Regions from separate parts of the Shimwellia blattae DSM 4481 genome, predicted to be linked through region 3. Evidence: predicted binding sites of a transcription regulator. Region 3 holds the regulator's gene; each other region holds the start of a gene.
What was found. Region 3 encodes Fur, which represses iron uptake genes when iron is present. Its sites were predicted from a motif close to ATAATAATGAGAACNACTATCAA; they were not measured.
Positions count from the first base shown of each region.

Region 1: a site for Fur is predicted at 1,808-1,830, ahead of sufA (Fe-S cluster assembly scaffold SufA). Genes of this name have one in related genera too.
Region 2: a site for Fur is predicted at 2,090-2,112, ahead of exbB (tol-pal system-associated acyl-CoA thioesterase). Genes of this name have one in related genera too.

Region 1 is NC_017910.1:1,743,397-1,746,642, reverse strand. It holds gene sufB (Fe-S cluster assembly protein SufB) at 1-1,389, opposite strand, end outside; gene sufA (Fe-S cluster assembly scaffold SufA) at 1,402-1,770, opposite strand; gene EBL_RS08070 (glycosyltransferase family 4 protein) at 2,312-3,246, shown strand, end outside.
Region 2 is NC_017910.1:635,249-638,494, reverse strand. It holds gene mgrA (L-glyceraldehyde 3-phosphate reductase) at 1-98, shown strand, start outside; gene EBL_RS02960 (sugar O-acetyltransferase) at 244-798, shown strand; gene exbD (TonB system transport protein ExbD) at 850-1,284, opposite strand; gene exbB (tol-pal system-associated acyl-CoA thioesterase) at 1,291-2,028, opposite strand; gene metC (cystathionine beta-lyase) at 2,287-3,246, shown strand, end outside.
Region 3 is NC_017910.1:2,768,157-2,771,402, forward strand. It holds gene ybfE (LexA regulated protein) at 97-393, shown strand; gene fldA (flavodoxin FldA) at 550-1,080, shown strand; gene fur (ferric iron uptake transcriptional regulator) at 1,380-1,829, shown strand; gene EBL_RS13015 (beta-N-acetylhexosaminidase) at 1,914-3,246, opposite strand, start outside.

The DNA of each region.
Region 1 (3,246 bases), 1.0 Mb from region 3:
CACAATCATGGAGATGGCATCCTCCTCGCGGATGCCGCGCTGCAGGCAATAAAACAGCTGATCTTCACCAATTTTTGAGGTGGTCGCCTCATGCTCCAGCCGGGCAGAATTATTGCGACACTCCACATACGGGAAGGTGTGAGCCCCACAGTCCGGCCCTATCAGCATGGAATCACACTGGGTAAAGTTGCGGGCGTTGGTGGCCGTGGGCATGATTTTCACCAGTCCCCGGTAGCTGTTCTGGCTGTGACCGGCAGAGATCCCTTTTGAGATAATGGTCGAGCGGGTGTTTTTACCGATATGGATCATTTTGGTGCCGGTATCGGCCTGCTGGTTACCGCTGGTCAGCGCAACTGAGTAAAACTCCCCGATGGCGTTATCCCCGCGCAGAATGCAGCTGGGGTACTTCCAGGTAATGGCGGAGCCGGTTTCCGACTGGGTCCAGGACATTTTGCTGTTTTCACCGGCACACAGGGCGCGCTTGGTCACGAAGTTAAGGATCCCCCCGCGATCGCTGTCCCCCGGGAACCAGTTCTGCACCGTGGAGTATTTCACCTCTGCATCGCGCAGAATAATCACCTCAACCACCGCCGCGTGCAGCTGATAGCTGTCCCGCACCGGGGCCGAGCAGCCTTCAATATAGCTGACGTAGCTGCCCTCATCCGCCACCAGGATAGTGCGCTCAAACTGGCCGGTCTTTTCTGCGTTGATCCGAAAATAGGTCGACAGCTCCATCGGGCAGCGCACCCCTTTGGGGATATAAATAAACGTGCCGTCAGAGGCCACGGCGGCATTCAGCGCGGCAAAAAAGTTGTCGTTCGCAGGCACCACCGTGCCCAGATACTGGCGGACCAGATCCGGGTACTCCTGGATGGCCTCACCAAATGAACAGAAAATAATGCCCTGCTCCGCCAGGCGGTGGCGGTAAGTGGTCGCCACGGAAACCGAGTCAAAAATGGCGTCTACCGCCACCTCTTTGCCTTCCCGGACCGGCACCCCCAGTTGGGTGAAGGCGTCCTCAACTTCTTGGGTCAGGTACGGGTTGTCCGCCACCTGTTGTACTGCCCCCGGGGCGGAGTCGCAATTGTCGTCGCAGTGGCCGCAGGAAGGGGCGGAATAGTAGCTGAAGTTCTGATAGTCCAGCGCGTCGTAGTGGGCCTTCAGCCAGTGGGGCTCTTCCATCTCCAGCCAGGCGCGCCAGGCGCTGAGGCGAAACGCCAGCATCCACTCAGGCTCATTACGCCGGGCTGAGATAGCCCGGATCACATCCTCATTGAGCCCCCGGGCCAGCTGGTCTGTCTCCAGGCGGGTGAAAAAGCCCTCTTTGTAATTGCGCTGCTCCCCGCTCCAGACCTGCACATCGTCACGTACTTCACTGTTTTTTGTCATAACCGCCACCCGCTAGACCCCGAAACTCTCACCACACCCGCAGGCGTTCTGAGCGTTCGGGTTATGAAATTTAAAGACCTGATTCAGCCCGTCGCGAACGTAATCCACTTCAGTGCCGTCAATCAGCGGCATCGCTTTTAGCGGCACCCACAGGCGGGCGCCCTGCTGTTCAAACAGCAAATCGCCCGGCTCCGGTGCGCTAACCTGCTCCAGCACATAGCCAAATCCGGCACAGCCGCTCTGCTTCACCCGCAGGCGGATCCCCAAAAGCCCCGGCTGCTTCGCCACAAGCTCGCAGATATGCGCCGCCGCGGCCGGTGTCATGGTCAATCCCCGCCAGCGATAGTCTGCGGGTTCAAAAATGTCCGCTTGTGTTGTCATCACCACACCCTCCGTTATCAACCCCGGTTATGACCTTATGTTAATGATAATGATTATCAGTACAACCCCGGCAGAGACAGGGGATTCTGACTCCATAGCTGATTTATTAAGCATAGACCCTGGCGGTCGGGTTGTTTTTTGAGCAGCAAAAAGCGCAGCGCATTGAAAATAAAAAATAAAAATCGCGCTCAGCTATTCTGATGGGCATGTTACAAAGATGTATCGGAAATACCTATTTATACGATGGGCTACAGTATCGAAAAAATGACCAGGTTTGCGGTGTGGACGATGCGTATCGTAATTTTTCCAAATAACGGGCTGCATATTGTGATTTTGTTGAAAGATAAAATGGCTAAATAATAAGATAAAATACTATATACTTTTCACCAGTTCATGTTTTCCCCCGAAGGGTAACGCTGTCAGAAGCGAGTAACCATGCACTGACAGCGGCAACAGTGATGCTCCTTTTATGCGCTCGCCGTACACGCATTAATCTGGCACTCGCCTTCCCGGATGGGGTCAGAAAGGATATTCGCAAACCATGAAAATTCACTATCTTGTCACGAGTCTGGAGACCGGCGGCGCAGAGTTTGCTATTCCGCAAATTGTCAAAACGCTACAGGATCTGGGCCATCAGGTCAGAATTATTGCCTGTGAACCCCGGGATATGGGTGCCGCCGTGCGCCTGCAGGAGGCGGGGCTCTCCTGGACCCTGCTGGCCAGTAAACGCCGCGCCTTACCGGTGATTTTAGGGGCCTATCTGGCGCGGGTGGTCACCGACCGCCCGGACCTTATCTGGACCTCGCTCAGCTGGGGAACCCGTATCGGCCAGTGGGCCGGTCGCCTTACCGGGATCCCGGTGGTCAGCTTCAAACACAGCGCCAGTGTGCGCCGCTACACATACCGGATGCGCGCCATGTCGCGCCTGTGGGTGGGTGATTCTCAGACCGTGGTACGTTTCCTGCGCGATGAGATGCACATCCCGCCGGAGCAGGTCATGGTGTGGCCCTTTTTTCAGTCCAGCCCCCGGGTACCACAGGCTGAAGCCTGGGACGGGAAATCCGTCTTACAGCTGGGGAGCGTGGGCCGCCTGCACGAAGTGAAAAACTACGCGGGCCTGATTGATGCCCTGGCATGGTTTCTCAACCGCCACCCGCAATATGCAGATCGCCTGCGGCTGTCTATCCTCGGCGACGGGCCGGAGCGCCAGGCGCTACAGGATAAAATTGACCAGCACGGTCTGGGCGATATTGTCCGGCTGCCGGGCTTCTCCGCCGATGTGACCCACTACCTGACCGGCCTGCACGCCTATCTGCAAACCTCACGCTACGAGGGGATGTGCCTCGCGGTTCATGAAGCGATGAATGCCGCCCTGCCGGTGATTGCCACGCCGGTAGGAGAGCTGCGCGACGCAGTGAAAGAGGGCCAGACCGGCTATGTTCTCAACGGCGAGCTCAACCAGGCCCTTGAAGAGAC
Region 2 (3,246 bases), 2.0 Mb from region 3:
TGGATAACCTGCACTTCAGCCAGGAAGAGCTGGACAAAATAGACCAGTACGTTGCCGACGGGGAACTGAACCTGTGGCAGGCCTCTTCAGATAAATAACCTTCACCGGCCCCGCTCCGGCGGGGCTGCGTATGGGCTATTCTGCTTTATCCATTCACTATCCGCCCGGCCGTGCGCAACCTCATAGCCCCGGCGCCGGAAATCTGGATTAATCCCCCTATTCTTTCGCCACTGAGAACCAGAAATGCGTGCATTTGACAAAATGGTCGCCGGGGAGCCCTACGACATTAATGATCATGAGCTGGTTGAGATCCGCTATACCACCCGGGATCGCACCGATGCGTTTAACCAGTTAGCCGCCCGCCAGAAAGGGGAAAAAGATGCGCTGATCCGCAAAATATTTGGCACCGTGGGCGACAACGTTCACATAGAAAAGGGGCTGCGGGTCGACTACGGCTGCAACACGGTGCTGGGCAATAACGTGTTTATTAACTTCAATTTCGTGCTGCTGGACTGCGCCCCGTTCCGGGTGGGGAATAATGTGTTTATCGGCCCGGATGTTCAGGTCTATACCGCACAGCACCCGCTGGATATCACCACGCGCCGCCAGCATATCGGCAGCGCGCGGCCGGTCACCATTGAAGATGATGTCTGGATAGGCGGCGGCTGTATTTTACTGCCCGGTGTCACCATTGGTGCCGGTAGCACGATCGGTGCCGGAAGCGTGGTGACCCGCTCCGTTCCGCCAGGCTCCGTGGCCTGCGGCAACCCGTGCCGGGTGGTCAAAAGCCTTTGCTGATACAAAAAAGCCCCCGCGCTGGCGGGGGCTCTGGTAACAAGTAGTGCGGGCTCAGCCCGGGCGGTGGGCCGTGGCGGCCTCTTCACCCACCAGACCAATCTTCAGGTAGCCAGCCTGGCGCAGCCTGTCCATCACGTTCATCAGGGTTTCGTAATCGACGGTTTTATCCGCCCGGAAGAACACGGTGGTGTCTTTCTTACCGGCGGTAATGCTGTTGAGCGTGTCGACCATTGTGGCGTCGGTAACCGGCTCATTGCCGATAAACATCGCTTTATCTGCCTTCACGGACAGGTACACGGGTTTTTCCGGGCGCGGCTGCGGCTCACTGGACGAGGCGGGCAAATTCACCTTCACATCCACCGTTGCCAGCGGTGCCGCCACCATAAAGATAATCAGCAACACCAGGATAACGTCGATAAACGGCGTAACGTTGATGTCGTGCATTTCATTATCTTCACCGGCGTTTTCATTCAGATGCATGGCCACGGGGCATTATCCTATACGTAATTTCTGGGCACTGTGGGCACTGACAGAGGGCACAGAACTGGCGCTTAAATCCAGATCGCGGCTTTGCAGCAGCAGGACCTGTGCGGCCACATCGCCCAGATCGGCTTTATAGCCATTGATCGTGCGGGAGAAGATATTGTAGATAATGACCGCCGGGATCGCGGCCACAAGGCCGATAGCCGTTGCCAGCAGGGCTTCGGCGATACCGGGGGCCACCACAGACAGGTTCGTGGTCTGGCTGTGAGCAATGCTGATAAAGCTGTTCATAATGCCCCATACGGTCCCGAACAGCCCGACAAATGGCGCAATCGCCCCGATGGTCGCCAGGTAGCCATTACTGCGCCCCAGGTAGCGGGCCACCCCGGCCACTTTGCGCTCCAGGCGAAAAGCGCTGCGATCTTTAATGCCTTCGTTATCTTCGCTGCCGGAAGAGAGCTCCAGCTCGTTGTGCACTTCATTAACCAGCTGGCGGCTGAAGCTGTTCTCTGCAAACTGCTGCACGATTTCGCGCGCCTGGGTAAAGGAACGCGCCTCACTGAGCAGTTGCTGTTCCTGCTTAAGACGACGTTTCTGTTTAATAAACTCAGCGCCTTTACTAAAGAAGATCGCCCAGGTCACCACCGATGCCAGTATTAAGCCAATCATCACCGCTTTTACCACTAAATCGGCATGGTGATACATCCCCAGGACAGAGAGATCCGCCTGCATCAAATTTTCTTCCACGCTAACGCTCCAGGACGAACATAAGGAAAACTGCCGCACATGATAACAAAACCGCATCGAATTGATAGTCGTTCTCATTACTATTTACAGAGTGCAATTTTTTCTGCCGGTTTTCCTTGCGCTTACGCAGTAAAAAAATGCCGTTGCTGATTTTTCAGCGTTTAACTGCGCAATAAAAAAGCGTCTGCACAACGGCGCCGGGAAGTGGTAACGTATATCGACATTTAGACATCCAGACGGATAAACGGAGCTGCAACCATGGCGTCAGACGACAATTCACACTATCGCGCATCACACCCCGACACGGTTCTGGTTAATGCCGGGCGCCGTAAGCGCTTCACCCAGGGCGCCGTTAACAGCGTGGTTCAGCGCGCCTCTTCACTGGTATTTAACAGCGTTGCCGACAAGCGAAAAGCCACCGCAGGCCGGGCCAGCGGCGAGCTGTTTTACGGGCGGCGCGGCACGCTGACCCACTTCTCACTCCAGGAAGCCATGTGCGAGCTGGAAGGCGGTGCCGGGTGCGCCCTGTTCCCCTGCGGGGCGGCGGCAGTTGCCAATACGATCCTCGCCTTTGTAGAACAGGGCGATCACGTGCTGATGACCAACACCGCCTACGAACCCAGCCAGGACTTCTGCAGCAAAATTCTGGCAAAACTCGGGGTGACCACCAGCTGGTTTGACCCACTGATCGGCGCCGGTATTGCGGAAAAAATACAGCCCAATACCCGGGTGGTCTTTCTGGAGTCCCCCGGTTCGATCACCATGGAGATTCACGATATTCCGGCCATTGTGGCCGCCATTCGCGCCACCGCCCCGGAGGCGGTGATCATCATGGACAACACCTGGTCTGCCGGGGTGCTGTTTAAAGCGCTCGACGCCGGTATTGATATCTCCATTCAGGCGGGCACCAAGTACCTGGTCGGCCACTCAGACGCCATGATAGGCACGGCCGTGTCCAACGCCCGCTGCTGGGATCAGCTGCGGGAGAACGCCTACCTGATGGGCCAGATGGTGGATGCGGATACCGCCTATGTGACCAGCCGCGGTTTACGCACTCTCGGTGTCCGGCTGCGCCAGCACCAGCAAAGCAGTATTGAGGTTGCGCAGTGGCTGGCCGCCCAGCCCGCCGTGGCGCGGGTGAACCACCCGGCGCTCCCCTCCTGCCCGGGGCATGAATACTGGAAGCGGGATTTTACCGGCAGCAGCGGGCTGTTCTCG
Region 3 (3,246 bases):
TTGGCGCGCCCTGCTCCCTGTTGTATGATGGCGCGCTGATTAATACGCCCGGGCTTAATGCTCCGTCGCCTGTTTCCCCTGGCAATATTCTTTATCATGGCAAAAGAACAAACGGACCGGACGACACTCGATCTGTTCGCAGACGAACGTCGCCCGGGTCGACCGAAAACCAATCCGTTATCCCGTGACGAACAGTTACGCATAAATAAACGGAACCAGCTCAAACGCGATAAAAGCCGCGGGCTTAAGCGTGTGGAGTTAAAACTCAATAGTGACGCCGTGGATGCACTGAACCAGCTGGCAGAGGCACGCAGTATCAGCCGCAGCGAACTGATCGAAACCATGCTGATGGACTTACTCAGCGACACGTTACGCAAGACGCCCTCCCGGTAACAGAGAACCCGTCGTTCCCCGTTATCCGCCCCATGTTGCAGTCTGTGCACAAGGCGGTGATAGCAGTTTCCGCTGCAGGAGCTGTTCTGCTATCATTGACCAATCCATGGCATCAAGCAGCCACCCTATTTTAAGATTCAAGAGGTTATCTTACTCATGGCGATCGCAGGCATTTTCTTCGGCAGCGACACTGGCAACACCGAAAATATCGCAAAAATGATTCAGAAGCAGCTCGGTAAAGATGTGGCTGAGGTGCATGACATTGCTAAAAGCAGCAAAGAAGATCTGGAAGCGTTCGATATTCTGCTGCTCGGTATCCCGACCTGGTACTACGGTGAAGCGCAGTGTGACTGGGATGATTTCTTCCCTACCCTGGAAGATGTTGATTTTACCGGCAAACTGGTAGCGCTGTTTGGTTGTGGCGACCAGGAAGATTACGCAGAATATTTCTGCGATGCGCTGGGCACCCTGCGCGATATTATCGAGCCACGCGGGGCGACTATCGTCGGCCACTGGTCAACAGAAGGCTACCACTTTGAAGCCTCTAAAGGTCTGGTGGATGATAACCACTTCGTGGGCCTGGCTATCGATGAAGACCGCCAGCCAGAGCTGACCCAGCAGCGCGTTGAAGCCTGGGTTAAGCAGGTTTCTGAAGAGATGCACCTGAGCGATATTATCAACGCCTGAGTGGTAGCGCGGCGCTGGCACCCACCCGCCAGTGCCGCCTGATTGTTTTGCCCGATAACAAGAATTGCTACAAGTTTTTAACTTTATATCAGAACGCGGTACAATGACGGTCGCTTTAATGAATGTTTTTTTCTTGTGAAGCAATACTGACATTCGTTTTCTGAAGGCTGTATTTGTGTGATGTTTCGCGGTTTTCATTTATAACCATCGGTTCTATAATGAAACCCATGCATCTTTTGTCGTACCCGCTTTTAACTCCCTCCGGGGGCTAAATCGTTAAGCAACAGGATAACTCCCGCATGACTGACAATAATAACGCGTTAAAGAAGGCTGGCCTTAAAGTCACACTTCCCCGGCTGAAAATCCTCGAAGTGTTACAGGAGCCTGCTAATCATCACGTCAGTGCGGAAGAGCTGTACAAACGACTGATCGATATGGGCGAAGAGATTGGCTTAGCCACCGTATACCGCGTGCTGAACCAGTTTGATGACGCGGGCATTGTTACCCGTCATAACTTCGAAGGTGGCAAATCGGTTTTTGAGCTGACCCAGCAGCATCACCATGACCATCTGATCTGTCTGGATTGCGGCAAAGTGATCGAATTCAGTGATGACTCCATTGAATCCCGCCAGCGTGAAATTGCGGCGCGTCATGGAATTCGCCTGACCAACCACAGTCTGTATCTGTATGGCCACTGCGCTGAGGGAGACTGCCGTGAGGATGAACACGCTCACGACGACTCTAAATAATCACGCTCAGTAAACATAACCGGGTGATACCCGGTTTTTTACCGACAAAAAAACGGTGGCCAGGCCACCGTTTTTCGTTGCGACTCAGCGTACCGTTGTCGCCCGGCTGGTACGTTTACCGTCCGGGCTGACAGTACGCACCATCACCTCACCGCTGACCTGCGGGCGGGCATTATCCTGATAGCGCTGCCACTGCTTTCCGCCATCTACCGAGTATTCAATACCAAGCCCCGGCAGGCTGACATTCGCCGCCAGCACCCCGGCTGCCACCTGCGCCCCTGGCACCGGCAGGCGGTATGCAAGCGTGGTTTTATCCACCTTCGCCAGCTCACGCTGCCCCAGCAGGTTTGCAAAACGCTCCCAGTCCTGGTGCAGCGCTTTGGTATCCACATGGTGCGTGACGCCCCCCTGATACTCTTTACCGGCCTGGAAAGGTTGCTCCCACCCGGCCTGGTGCCAGGCACGCTCCGCCATGGCAATCAGGCGCGGGAACAGGCGATATTCCAGCTCATCGTCTGTGCGCACCACCTCGCTCCAGAGCTGGGCGGAGATCCCGTGAGCGCCCGGCCAGGGTTTGTCTGACTTCGCCGCGAAGGTCATACCGTCGCGATCGACGGAGGTCTCCGCATTTTGCGGCAGGTTATTGGGGGCAAAGCTGAACAGCTTGCGCTCATCGGTAAAGCGTGTTCCCCAGTAATATCCCGGCTCTTGCGGATCCACTTCATAAGGGAAGTCGAGATAGACATAATCCGGGTTAGAGATGGTCACCTCATAGCCTTTGTTCGCCCAGTCATTGACCGAATCCGCCCCGCCCCAGTACAGGGTATCCCAGAAGTTCACCCCAACGCGTTTCGTGGCGAAGGCGCTGGCATCTTTGGCATCTTTGAGGCCGTCCTGCCAGGCCTGCATCTTCTCGATACCGTGCTTATTAACAATCTTGCTCACCTCCACGGCGAACCAGCTCGGCAGGTGCTCCAGATCGGCCACTTTGCCCTCTTTCAGCATGGTCTGGCACACCTGAGACTTCGCCCAGGGCTTGTCCTGTTTGCTGAGATCCAGCTGGCCTTTACCCGCTTCCGGTTTGTTCTTATCCGTATACCCCGGGCCGAGGTAGATATTTTTCGCCTCGTCGCCACCGAAATGCCAGGTCGTCAGCGCCAGCCCGGCCTCTTTGTGCATCTGCTGGATCTCGCCGATCACTTTATCAATAAAGTGGCGCGAGGATTCCAGGCACGGGTTCAGGTAGCCGGTGCGATCGTAAAACTGCACGCCCGTGGTGTTTGAGGTATCGGTCGGATCCAGCAGCCGGTAGGCCGCGGCCTCCTGCGCTTTGCCCTCTTTCATCAGACGATCATAACGGGCTTCCATGGAGATAACCGCCGCACGGGCGTGGGCCGGTACGTCTATCTCCGGGATC